Regions from separate parts of the Streptomyces fagopyri genome, predicted to be linked through region 1. Evidence: predicted binding sites of a transcription regulator. Region 1 holds the regulator's gene; the other holds the start of a gene.
The links. Region 1 encodes HrcA, which represses chaperone genes, less so after heat shock. Its sites were predicted from a motif close to TTNGCACTCNGNNNNNCNGAGTGCNAA; they were not measured.
Positions count from the first base shown of each region.

Region 2: a site for HrcA is predicted at 2,452-2,478, ahead of groL (chaperonin GroEL). Genes of this name have one in related genera too.

Region 1 is NZ_CP045643.1:6,198,629-6,204,173, reverse strand. Features, by position in the region: gene GFH48_RS26705 (nitronate monooxygenase) at 1-356, opposite strand, end outside; gene dnaJ (molecular chaperone DnaJ) at 568-1,704, opposite strand; gene hrcA (heat-inducible transcriptional repressor HrcA) at 1,705-2,721, opposite strand; gene GFH48_RS26690 (MBL fold metallo-hydrolase) at 2,915-3,652, shown strand; gene GFH48_RS26685 (DUF3097 domain-containing protein) at 3,698-4,507, shown strand; gene hemW (radical SAM family heme chaperone HemW) at 4,546-5,545, opposite strand, start outside.
Region 2 is NZ_CP045643.1:5,150,870-5,156,414, forward strand. Features, by position in the region: gene thrC (threonine synthase) at 1-1,084, shown strand, start outside; gene GFH48_RS22240 (MoaD/ThiS family protein) at 1,212-1,487, shown strand; gene GFH48_RS22245 (cold-shock protein) at 1,942-2,148, shown strand; gene groL (chaperonin GroEL) at 2,642-4,264, shown strand; gene GFH48_RS22255 (NADH:flavin oxidoreductase) at 4,494-5,545, shown strand, end outside.

The DNA.
Region 1 (5,545 bases):
AGGAGGACCGCGAGCTTGGCGTCGTAGCCGTCGTCGCGACCGCTGTCCGGGTCGCCGAGGTCCGTCTCGTACCAGGAGGCCTCACCGGCCAGCTGGTGGGCGTACACCTCGACGCTGGCCGGGTCCGCGTACTCGGCCTGCGGCATGAAGAGGTTGACCCCGAAGGGCCGGCTCGTCAGCCCGCGCAACTGCTTGATCTCCTGGTACATGCCGTCGGCGGTCTTGTAACCGGCGGCGAGGAACCCGAGCCCCCCGGCCTCGGACACGGCGGCCGCGAGGTGCGGGACGGAGACGCCGCCCGCCATGGGGGCCTGCACGATCGGGTGAGGGAAGAGATCGGTCAGTGCGGAGGACATGACGGCATGTTGTCACGTCCTCCGAACAAGTCCGAAATCCGGCCTTCCGCCTGCGGCGGGCCATCGGGAGGGACGGTCCGCGGCGGCTTTTCGGCCTCCGCCGCCCCTGCCCGTCCCGCCCGCGGGGGCCGCGGCCCCCGCGCTTCCGCTTCGACCCGGACGGCCTCGTCCTCCGACGCCGGCCGGGCCGCGGCACGAACCGCCGCCGGGGTCAGCGGCCGTTGAACGCGTCCTTCAGACGGGAGAACAGGCCCTGCTGGCCCGGCTGGAACTGCCCGGTCGGACGCTCCTCGCCGCGCAGCTGCGCCAGCTCCCGGAGCAACCGCTCCTGCTCCGGATCGAGCTTGGTCGGCGTGGTGACCTCGACATGCACGATGAGGTCGCCCCGGCCGCCGCCGCGCAGATGCGTGACACCGCGTCCGTGCATCGGGATCGACTGTCCCGACTGTGTGCCGGGCCGGATGTCGACCTCCTCCAGCCCGTCCAGGGTCTCCAGCGGCACCTTGGTGCCGAGCGACGCCGCGGTCATCGGAATGGTGACCGTGCAGTGCAGATCGTCACCGCGGCGCTGGAAGGTCGAGTGCGGCAGCTCGTGGATCTCGACGTAGAGGTCACCGGCGGGACCGCCGCCGGGACCGACCTCGCCCTCGCCCGCGAGCTGGATCCGGGTGCCGTTGTCCACGCCCGCCGGGATCTTCACCGTGAGCGTGCGCCGGGACCTGACCCGCCCGTCGCCCGCGCACTCGGGGCACGGGGTCGGCACGACGGTGCCGAACCCCTGGCACTGCGGGCACGGACGGGACGTCATGACCTGGCCCAGGAACGACCGTGTGACCTGGGACACCTCGCCGCGTCCGCGGCACATGTCGCAGGTCTGGGCGGAGGTTCCCGGCGCGGCGCCCTCACCGTTGCAGGTGGCGCACACGACGGCCGTGTCGACCTGGATGTCCTTCGTGGTGCCGAAGGCGGCCTCGTCCAGCTCGATCTCGAGCCGGATCATGGCGTCCTGGCCGCGCCGCGTGCGCGACCGGGGGCCCCGCTGCGACGCCGTGCCGAAGAAGGCGTCCATGATGTCCGAGAAGTTGCCGAAGCCACCGGCTCCGAAACCGCCCGCTCCCGCGCCGCCCGCCTGGGACAGCGGGTCGCCGCCGAGGTCGTAGACCTGCTTCTTCTGCGGGTCCGACAACACCTCGTACGCGGCGTTGATCTCCTTGAACCGCTCCTGCGTCTTCGGATCGGGATTGACGTCCGGATGCAGCTCGCGCGCGAGCCGCCGGAAAGCCTTCTTGATCTCGTCCTGGGACGCGTCGCGGCGCACGCCGAGCACGGCGTAGTAGTCCGTGGCCACTTAAGACTCCGCCAGGATCTGTCCGACGTACCGTGCCACCGCTCGTACCGCTCCCATCGTTCCCGGGTAATCCATGCGGGTCGGTCCGACCACGCCGAGTTTGGCTACTGCCTCGTCGCCCGAACCGTAGCCGACGGAGACCACGGACGTGGAGTTGAGTCCCTCGTACGCGTTCTCGTGACCGATCCGTACGGTCATGCCCGAATCCCCCGCCTCCCCCAGCAGTTTGAGGAGCACGACCTGTTCCTCCAGCGCTTCGAGCACCGGTCTGATCGTGAGGGGAAAGTCATGTCCGAAGCGAGTCAGGTTCGCGGTGCCGCCGATCATCAGACGCTCCTCGGTCTCCTCGACGAGCGTCTCCAGAAGCGTGGAGAGCACCGTCGTGACCGTACCCCGGTCGTCCGTCTCGAAGGCGTCCGGGAGGTCCTGGACGAGCGGCGGGACGTCCGCGAAGCGGCGGCCCGCGACCCGGCTGTTGAGCCGGGCCCGCAGATCCGCCACCGACGTCTCACCGAACGGCGCCGGACAGTCGATCATGCGCTGCTCGACCCGCCCCGTGTCCGTGATCAGGACGAGCATCAGCCGGGCGGGGGCCAGGGACAGCAGCTCCACGTGCCGCACGGTCGATCTGGTCAGCGACGGGTACTGCACGACGGCGACCTGCCGCGTCAGCTGCGCGAGCAGCCGCACGGTCCGTCCGACGACGTCGTCGAGGTCGACGGCGCCGCCCAGGAAGTTCTGGATGGCCCGCCGCTCGGGCCCCGTCATCGGCTTGACGCCCGCGAGCTTGTCGACGAAGAGCCGGTAGCCCTTGTCGGTGGGGATGCGCCCGGCGCTCGTGTGCGGCTGGGCGATGTACCCCTCGTCCTCCAGGGCGGCCATGTCGTTGCGGACCGTGGCCGGGGAGACCCCCAGCCGGTGCCGCTCCGTCAGCGCCTTGGAACCGACCGGCTCCTCGGTGCCGACGTAGTCCTGGACGATGGCGCGCAGCACTTCGAGCCTGCGTTCACTCAGCATCGCGCGCACCTCCAGTTGTCCGTCGCTCGTCGCCTCGCCTGGCACTCAGCGCGTGCGAGTGCCAGCATGCCCCGGCCCAGTGTACGGCCGGTGGGTACGGCCCCGGCAAGGGCGGGCCCGCGATCTTGGGCACGTATGCCGACGTGTCCCGTGATGTCTCACCGGCGTTCCGCCCTCCCGCTAGCGTCACCGTATGAAGGTGACTTGGGAAGAGCCGGGTTGGGAGGAGCTGGCCCCCCGCGTGGGACGGCGGCGGCTCGCGGGCTGGGACTGCACGGCCGGGCTGGTGGTGGGCGCGGGCGCGGCGCTCATGGTCGACGCGGGGGCGAGCCTCGGGGAGGGCGCACGGTTGCGCGCCGAGGCGCGAGCACTCCTCGGTACGGACCGGGACGTGACGCACCTCGCACTCACCCATCCGCACTTCGACCATGTCTTCGGCGCGGCGGCGTTCACGGGCGCGCAGGTGTTCGGGGCCGCCGGTCTCGGCGCGGTGTTCGCGCACGGGGCCGAGGACCTGCGCGCGGACGCCGTACGCCACGGCCTGGACCCGCGTGACGCCGCCGAGGCCGCGGACGCCCTGGTCCCCCCGCGGGACCCCGTGCCGGACGAGCTGACGCTCGACCTGGGCGGCGGGGTGCGGGCACGGCTGGTGAACGTGGGTCCGGGCCACACGGCGCACGATCTGGTGGTCCTGGTGACCGGACCGGCCGGCTCCCCGGAGGTCGTCTTCTGCGGGGACCTGGTGGAGGAGTCGGGCGAGCCCCAGGCGGGTCCCGACGCCGTCTCCTCGCGCTGGCCGGCGGCGCTGGACAGGCTGCTCGGTCTGGGCGGCGAGGAGGCGGTGTATGTGCCCGGTCACGGGGCCGCGGTGAATGCGGCGTTCGTCCGGGCACAGCGGGACGCGCTCGCGACACGTTTCGGCGTGTCGTAGGGATCTCCGCGCCACCTCGCCGCCGGTTCTCCTATCGTCATCCGAATGCGCCAGTACTCTCCGGATCTCACCCCGCCGTGGAAGAAGCCCCAGCCGGTGCCCGAGGTCCCCGCCGACCCGGGTCTGGTGGTCGAGGAGCCCCGCACGGGGTTCTGCGGGGCGGTGATCGGCTGCGAGGCGGGCACGGTGACGCTGGAGGACCGCTTCGGCAAGCACCGGGTGTTCCCGCTGGAGCCGCGCGGCTTCCTGCTGGAGGGCAGGGTGGTCACGCTGGTCCGGCCGGCCGCGGGGCCGGTACGGCCCGGCCGCACGGCATCCGGTTCGGTCGCCGTGCCCGGCGCACGGGCCCGGGTGGCGCGGGCCGGCCGCATCTACGTGGAGGGCCGCCACGACGCCGAACTGGTCGAGCGGGTCTGGGGCGACGACCTCCGCGTCGAGGGCGTCGTGGTCGAGTACCTGGGGGGCATCGACGATCTCCCCGCCGTCGTCGACGAGTTCGCTCCGGGGCCGGACGCCCGGCTGGGCGTGCTGGTCGACCATCTGGTCCCGGGCACGAAGGAGTCGCGGATCGCGGAGGCGGTCACCAGTGACCACGCCCTCGTCCTCGGCCACCCGTACATCGACGTCTGGGAGGCCGTGAAGCCGTCCTCCGTGGGCATCGCCGCCTGGCCCCGGGTCCCGCGCGGGCAGGACTGGAAGACGGGCGTGTGCCGGGCCCTGGGCTGGCCGGAGAACACCGGTGCGGCCTGGCAGCACATCCTGTCCCGGGTGCGCTCCTACAAGGACCTGGAGCCGGAACTCCTGGGCCGGGTCGAGGAGCTGATCGACTTCGTCACGGCCGGCACCGAGGACTGAGGCCGGGCGGGTGCCCCGTGTGCCCGCGGGCCGGTGCGTCAGTCCACCAGGTCCCGGACCACCGCGTCCGCGAGCAGACGTCCGCGCAGTGTGAGGACGGCGCGGCCCTCGTCGTAGGGACCGTTCTCCAGGAGCCCGTCGGACAGGGCGCGGCGCGAGGCCGAGAGTCCCTCCGGGCGGAGCAGGGAGAGCGGGCAGCCTTCGCGCAGCCGCAGTTCGAGGAGGATCCGCTCGACGCGGCGGTCCTCGCCGGAGAGCAGCTCGCGCCCCGCCCCGGGGGACCTCCCGGAGGCCAGCGCCGCCGCGTACGCCCCGGGGTGCTTCACGTTCCACCAGCGCACGCCGCCGACGTGGCTGTGGGCCCCGGGCCCGGCTCCCCACCAGTCCGCGCCGCGCCAGTACAGCTCGTTGTGCAGGCACCGGCCGGCCTCGGAGGTGGCCCAGTTGGACACCTCGTACCAGTCGAAGCCCGCCGCCGCCATCACCTCGTCCGCGATGAGGTAGCGGTCCGCGTGGACGTCGTCGTCCGTCATCGGGACCTCGCCGCGGCGGATGCGCCGGGCCAGCTGGGTGCCCTCCTCGACGATCAGGGCGTACGCGGAGACGTGGTCGGGTCCGGCGCCGAGGGCGGCGTCCAGCGAGGCCCGCCAGTCGTCGTCGGACTCGCCGGGCGTGCCGTAGATCAGGTCGAGGTTCACGTGCTCGAAGCCCGCCGCGCGGGCCTCGGCGACGCAGGCCTCGGGGCGCCCGGGGGTGTGGGTGCGGTCGAGCACCTTCAGTACGTGCTGCCGGGCGCTCTGCATGCCGAACGAGATCCGGTTGAAGCCGCCGGCCCGCAGGGTCGCGAGGTACGCGGGGTCCACGGACTCCGGGTTCGCCTCCGTGGTGATCTCGGCGTCGTCGGCGAGCCCGAACTCCTCGCGGACCGCGTCCAGCATCCGTACGAGGTCGTCGGCGGCCAGCAGCGTCGGCGTACCGCCCCCGACGAAGACCGTACGGACGGGGCGCGGGTCGTCGCCGAGCACCTTGCGGGCGAGC
Region 2 (5,545 bases), 1.0 Mb from region 1:
CGCGAACATCTGGCGTTACGCGCCGCTGCTCCCCGTCCCGGCCGACGTCGCCGGCAAGCCGAACATCAACCCGGGCTGGACCAGGCTCGTCCAGGCGGACAACCTCGCCCGCGAGCTGGGTGTCGACCCCGGCCGGCTCTTCGTCAAGGACGACTCGGGCAACCCGACGCACTCCTTCAAGGATCGCGTCGTCGCCCAGGCCATCGAGGCGGCCCGTGCCTTCGGCTTCACCACCCTCTCCTGCTCCTCGACCGGCAACCTCGCCGGCGCGGTGGGTGCCGCCGCCGCCCGCGCCGGCTTCCGCTCCTGCGTGTTCATCCCGCACGACCTGGAGCAGGGCAAGGTCGTCATGGCCGCGGTCTACGGCGGCGAGCTCATCGGCATCGAGGGCAACTACGACGACGTGAACCGCTTCTGCTCCGAGCTGATCGGCGACCCGGCCGGTGAGGGCTGGGGCTTCGTCAACGTCAACCTGCGGCCGTACTACGCGGAGGGGTCCAAGACCCTCGCGTACGAGATCTGCGAGCAGCTCGGCTGGCGGCTGCCCGACCAGCTCGTCGTGCCGATCGCCTCGGGCTCCCAGCTGACCAAGGTCGACAAGGGGCTCCAGGAGCTGATCAAGCTCGGTCTCGTCGAGGACAAGCCCTACAAGATCTTCGGTGCGCAGGCCGAGGGCTGTTCGCCGGTGTCCGTCGCCTACAAGGCCGGTCACGACGTCGTACGGCCGCAGAAGCCGAACACCATCGCCAAGTCGCTCGCCATCGGCAACCCCGCGGACGGCCCGTACGTGCTGGACATCGCGCGGCGGACGGGCGGGGCGGTGGAGGACGTGAACGACGAGCAGGTGGTCGACGCGATCAGGCTGCTGGCGCGCACCGAGGGGATCTTCGCCGAGACCGCCGGTGGGGTGACGGTGGGCGTGGCCAAGAAGCTGATCGAGAACGGACTGCTCGACCCGACGCTCACCACGGTCGTGCTGAACACCGGTGACGGCCTCAAGACGCTGGACGCGGTGGCCGGTACGGGACTGACCGCGACCATCCGCCCCAGCCTGGACTCCTTCCGCGAGGCCGGCCTCGCGTAGCCGCCCGGCCGGGGAGGTCGTTCTCCGGCCACGGGCCCGTGGGAAGCCGGGCGCGCTGCTTCGCGCGCCGTGCCCCTGCCGGGGCGCTCCCCAGCCGTACCCCAGAATCCGACCGGGAGGTCATCGCATGAGCGTCAACGTCCGCATCCCCACCATCCTGCGCACCTACACCGGCGGCCGGTCCGAGGTGACCGCCGAGGGAGGGAACCTCGGCGAGGTGATCTCCGACCTGGAGAAGAACCACACGGGCATCGCCGCGCGCGTGCTGGACGACGAGGGCAAGCTGCGCCGGTTCGTCAACGTGTACGTCAACGACGACGACGTCCGCTTCGAGCAGGGCCTGGAGACGGCGACGCCGGACGGCGCCGGCGTGTCGATCATCCCGGCCGTCGCCGGAGGCTGACGGGCGGTTACCCACGGTGAGATCATTACCGTGGGTAATGCCAATCACCGAGAGTTCATCGAATTGCCCCCTCCGCGAGAGAAGCGGAGGGGGCAATTCTGTATGGTTGAGCACGGTACAGTTGGGGAACCGGCTTCGTTTTCCATGCCGGGTGCATATGAGTTCACGTCCGGCCTGCGGCAAGAAGTAGCCAAAATGCCCGGCGTTTTTGAGCCTTATGCGGCCTTTATAGGGCCCGAGTTGCCCTAAATATTCGCGAATTCTCCCTATATTCCCGATCGGCCGTGCCCAGAATTCTCGTCCGATTGACCTGTTGCAGACGGCAGTTGGACAGATACATTCAGCCGCGGTCGACGCGTTCCGGCGCACACCCCCAATCCGTTGGGGGGTGGAGGTCTGACCCGGGCCCGCGAAGTGCGGTCCTGTGCAAGGGCCAGTAATAGGGGAGTTAGGCATGGCTCAGGGCACCGTCAAGTGGTTCAACGCGGAGAAGGGGTACGGCTTCATCGCGGTCGACGGTGGTGCGGATGTTTTCGTCCACTACAGCGCGATTCAGATGGACGGCTACCGCACCCTGGAAGAGGGTCAGCGGGTCGATTTCGAGATCTCGCAGGGCCAGAAGGGGCCGCAGGCGGACATGGTCCGGCTCGCGACCGGCTGAAGCACGCGCCGACTGACTGTTCGACGTGACGAAGGGCTCGTATCCCTCTGGGGTGCGAGCCCTTCGGTATGCCCGTGGGCCGGTCGGGGGCCCGCCCGTGAGCCCTCCGCGGCCGGTCCGTGAACCCTCCGGAGCCGGTCCGGGAGTCCTGCGGGGGCTGTGCCTGGCCTCTCCCGGGACATCCGCGCGACCTCTTCGGGGCGCTCGCGCGACCCCCTCCGGGGGGCGGTCCCGGCTCCCGTGTTCACCTGGGGATCCACCCGAGTCGCTTGCACTCGGCAGGGGCGAGTGCTAATCATTGCGTTAGCACTCTGAAGGTGAGAGTGATAACGAAGGACCGGGTCGGTGAGGCCCGCAGGCCAGGTGGTGCAAGGAACCACGGGGCAGGCAGGCCGTCCGTCGCGGGCGCCAGCGCGGTCCGGAGCACCTCCCCCAGCGCTCGACTCCGCTCGGGCAGGGGGGACCCCCATCCGTCCTGGGAGGACCACTTCACATGGCCAAGATCATCGCGTTCGACGAGGAGGCACGGCGCGGTCTCGAGCGCGGGATGAACCAGCTCGCCGACGCCGTCAAGGTCACCCTTGGCCCCAAGGGCCGCAACGTCGTCCTCGAGAAGAAGTGGGGCGCCCCCACGATCACCAACGATGGTGTTTCCATCGCCAAGGAGATCGAGCTCGAGGACCCGTACGAGAAGATCGGCGCCGAGCTGGTCAAGGAAGTCGCCAAGAAGACGGACGACGTCGCCGGTGACGGCACGACCACCGCGACCGTTCTCGCCCAGGCGCTCGTCCGTGAGGGCCTGCGCAACGTGGCCGCCGGCGCCAACCCGATGGCCCTCAAGCGCGGTATCGAGAAGGCCGTCGAGGCCGTCTCCGGTGCCCTGCTCGAGCAGGCCAAGGATGTCGAGACCAAGGAGCAGATCGCTTCCACGGCCTCCATCTCCGCCGCCGACACCCAGATCGGCGAGCTCATCGCCGAGGCGATGGACAAGGTCGGCAAGGAAGGCGTCATCACCGTCGAGGAGTCCCAGACCTTCGGTCTGGAGCTCGAGCTCACCGAGGGTATGCGCTTCGACAAGGGCTACATCTCGGCGTACTTCGCCACCGACATGGAGCGGATGGAGGCGTCGCTCGACGACCCCTACATCCTCATCGCCAACTCCAAGATCGGCAACGTCAAGGACCTGCTCCCGCTCCTGGAGAAGGTCATGCAGTCGGGCAAGCCGCTGCTGATCATCGCCGAGGACGTCGAGGGCGAGGCCCTGTCGACCCTGGTCGTCAACAAGATCCGTGGCACCTTCAAGTCCGTCGCCGTCAAGGCGCCGGGCTTCGGTGACCGCCGCAAGGCCATGCTCGGCGACATCGCCATCCTCACGGGCGGCGAGGTCATCTCCGAGGAGGTCGGCCTCAAGCTGGAGAACGCGGGCATCGACCTGCTCGGCCGCGCCCGCAAGGTCGTCATCACCAAGGACGAGACCACGATCGTCGACGGCGCCGGCTCCGCCGACCAGGTCGCCGGCCGGGTCAACCAGATCCGCGCCGAGATCGAGAACTCGGACTCGGACTACGACCGCGAGAAGCTCCAGGAGCGCCTGGCGAAGCTGGCCGGCGGCGTGGCCGTCATCAAGGCCGGTGCCGCCACCGAGGTCGAGCTCAAGGAGCGCAAGCACCGCATCGAGGACGCCGTTCGCAACGCGAAGGCGGCCGTCGAGGAGGGCATCGTCGCCGGTGGTGGCGTGGCCCTGCTCCAGGCTTCCTCGGTCTTCGAGAAGCTCGAACTCACGGGTGACGAGGCGACCGGCGCCAACGCCGTGAAGCTCGCCCTGGAGGCCCCGCTCAAGCAGATCGCCGTCAACGGTGGTCTCGAGGGTGGCGTCATCGTCGAGAAGGTGCGCAACCTGCCCGTCGGCCACGGCCTCAACGCCGCGACCGGTGAGTACGTCGACATGATCGCCGAAGGCATCATCGACCCGGCGAAGGTGACCCGTTCCGCGCTGCAGAACGCCGCCTCCATCGCCGCGCTGTTCCTCACCACCGAGGCCGTCATCGCCGACAAGCCGGAGAAGGCCTCCGCGGCCGCTCCGGGCGGCATGCCGGGCGGTGACATGGACTTCTGATCCGCTCCGGCTGATCACTGTCCTGACGTTCCGAGGGCGGTACCCCTGTTCCCAGGGGTGCCGCCCTCGGGCGTGTCCGGGGTCACAGAAGGGTCCCGGTGGGTGCCGGAATGCGGCGCCGGGCCCGGCCGTTGAGGGGACGGGTGGTTGATGCGCATGCACATACCGTGCGGAATGCGTGTCAGTCGCCCGTCTGCTGACCGACCGACCTCTCCGAGGAGTCCCGTACGTGACTGCCAACGCCGCCTCCCGCGCCGCCGAGATCCTCTCCCGCCCCGTCGCCCTGAACGGCCTGACCGTCCCGAACCGGATCGTGATGGCACCGATGACCCGGCAGTTCTCGCCGGGCGGCGTGCCGGGCGAGAACGTCGTCGGGTACTACGCCCGCCGTGCCGCCGCGGGCGTCGGCCTCATCGTCACCGAGGGCACCTACGTCGGCCACGAGTCGGCCGGGCAGAGCGACCGCGTCCCGCGCTTCCACGGCGAGGAGCAGCTCGCGGGCTGGACGAAGGTCGCGGACGCGGTGCACGCGGCGGGCGGCACGATCGTGCCCCAGCTGTGGCACATCGGCATGGTGCGTGAGGCGGGCCAGCCGCCGTTCGCCGACGCCCCGCCGGTCGGGCCGTCCGGTCTGACCGCCGAGGGCGCCGAGGTCACCGGCAGGGCCATGACCCAGCGGGACCTGGACGACGTCATCGAGGCGTTCGCGAAGGCGGCGGCCGACGCCGAGCGCATCGGCTTCGACGGCGTCGAGCTGCACGGCGCGCACGGCTACCTGCTCGACCAGTTCCTGTGGTCGGGCACCAACCGCCGCACCGACGCGTACGGCGGCGACCCCGTGGCACGGGCCAGGTTCTCGGCGGAGATCGCGGCCGCCGTCCGCGACGCGGTCTCGCCGGACTTCCCGGTCATATTCCGCTACTCGCAGTGGAAGCAGCAGGCGTACGAGGCCCGGCTCGCCGAGACCCCGGAGGAGCTGGAGGCGATCCTGGCCCCGCTGGCCGAGGCCGGCGTGGACGTCTTCCACGCCTCCACCCGCCGCTACTGGCTCCCCGAGTTCGACGGCTCCGACCTCAACCTGGCGGGCTGGACGAAGAAGCTGACGGGCAAGCCGGTCATCAGTGTCGGTTCGGTCGGCCTCGACGGCGAGTTCCTGAAGGCCTTCCAGGGTGAGGGTTCCTCCGTCCGGGGCATCGACGACCTCCTCGACCGTCTGGAGCGCGACGAGTTCGACCTCGTCGCCGTCGGCCGCGCGCTGCTCCAGGACCCGGAGTGGGCGGC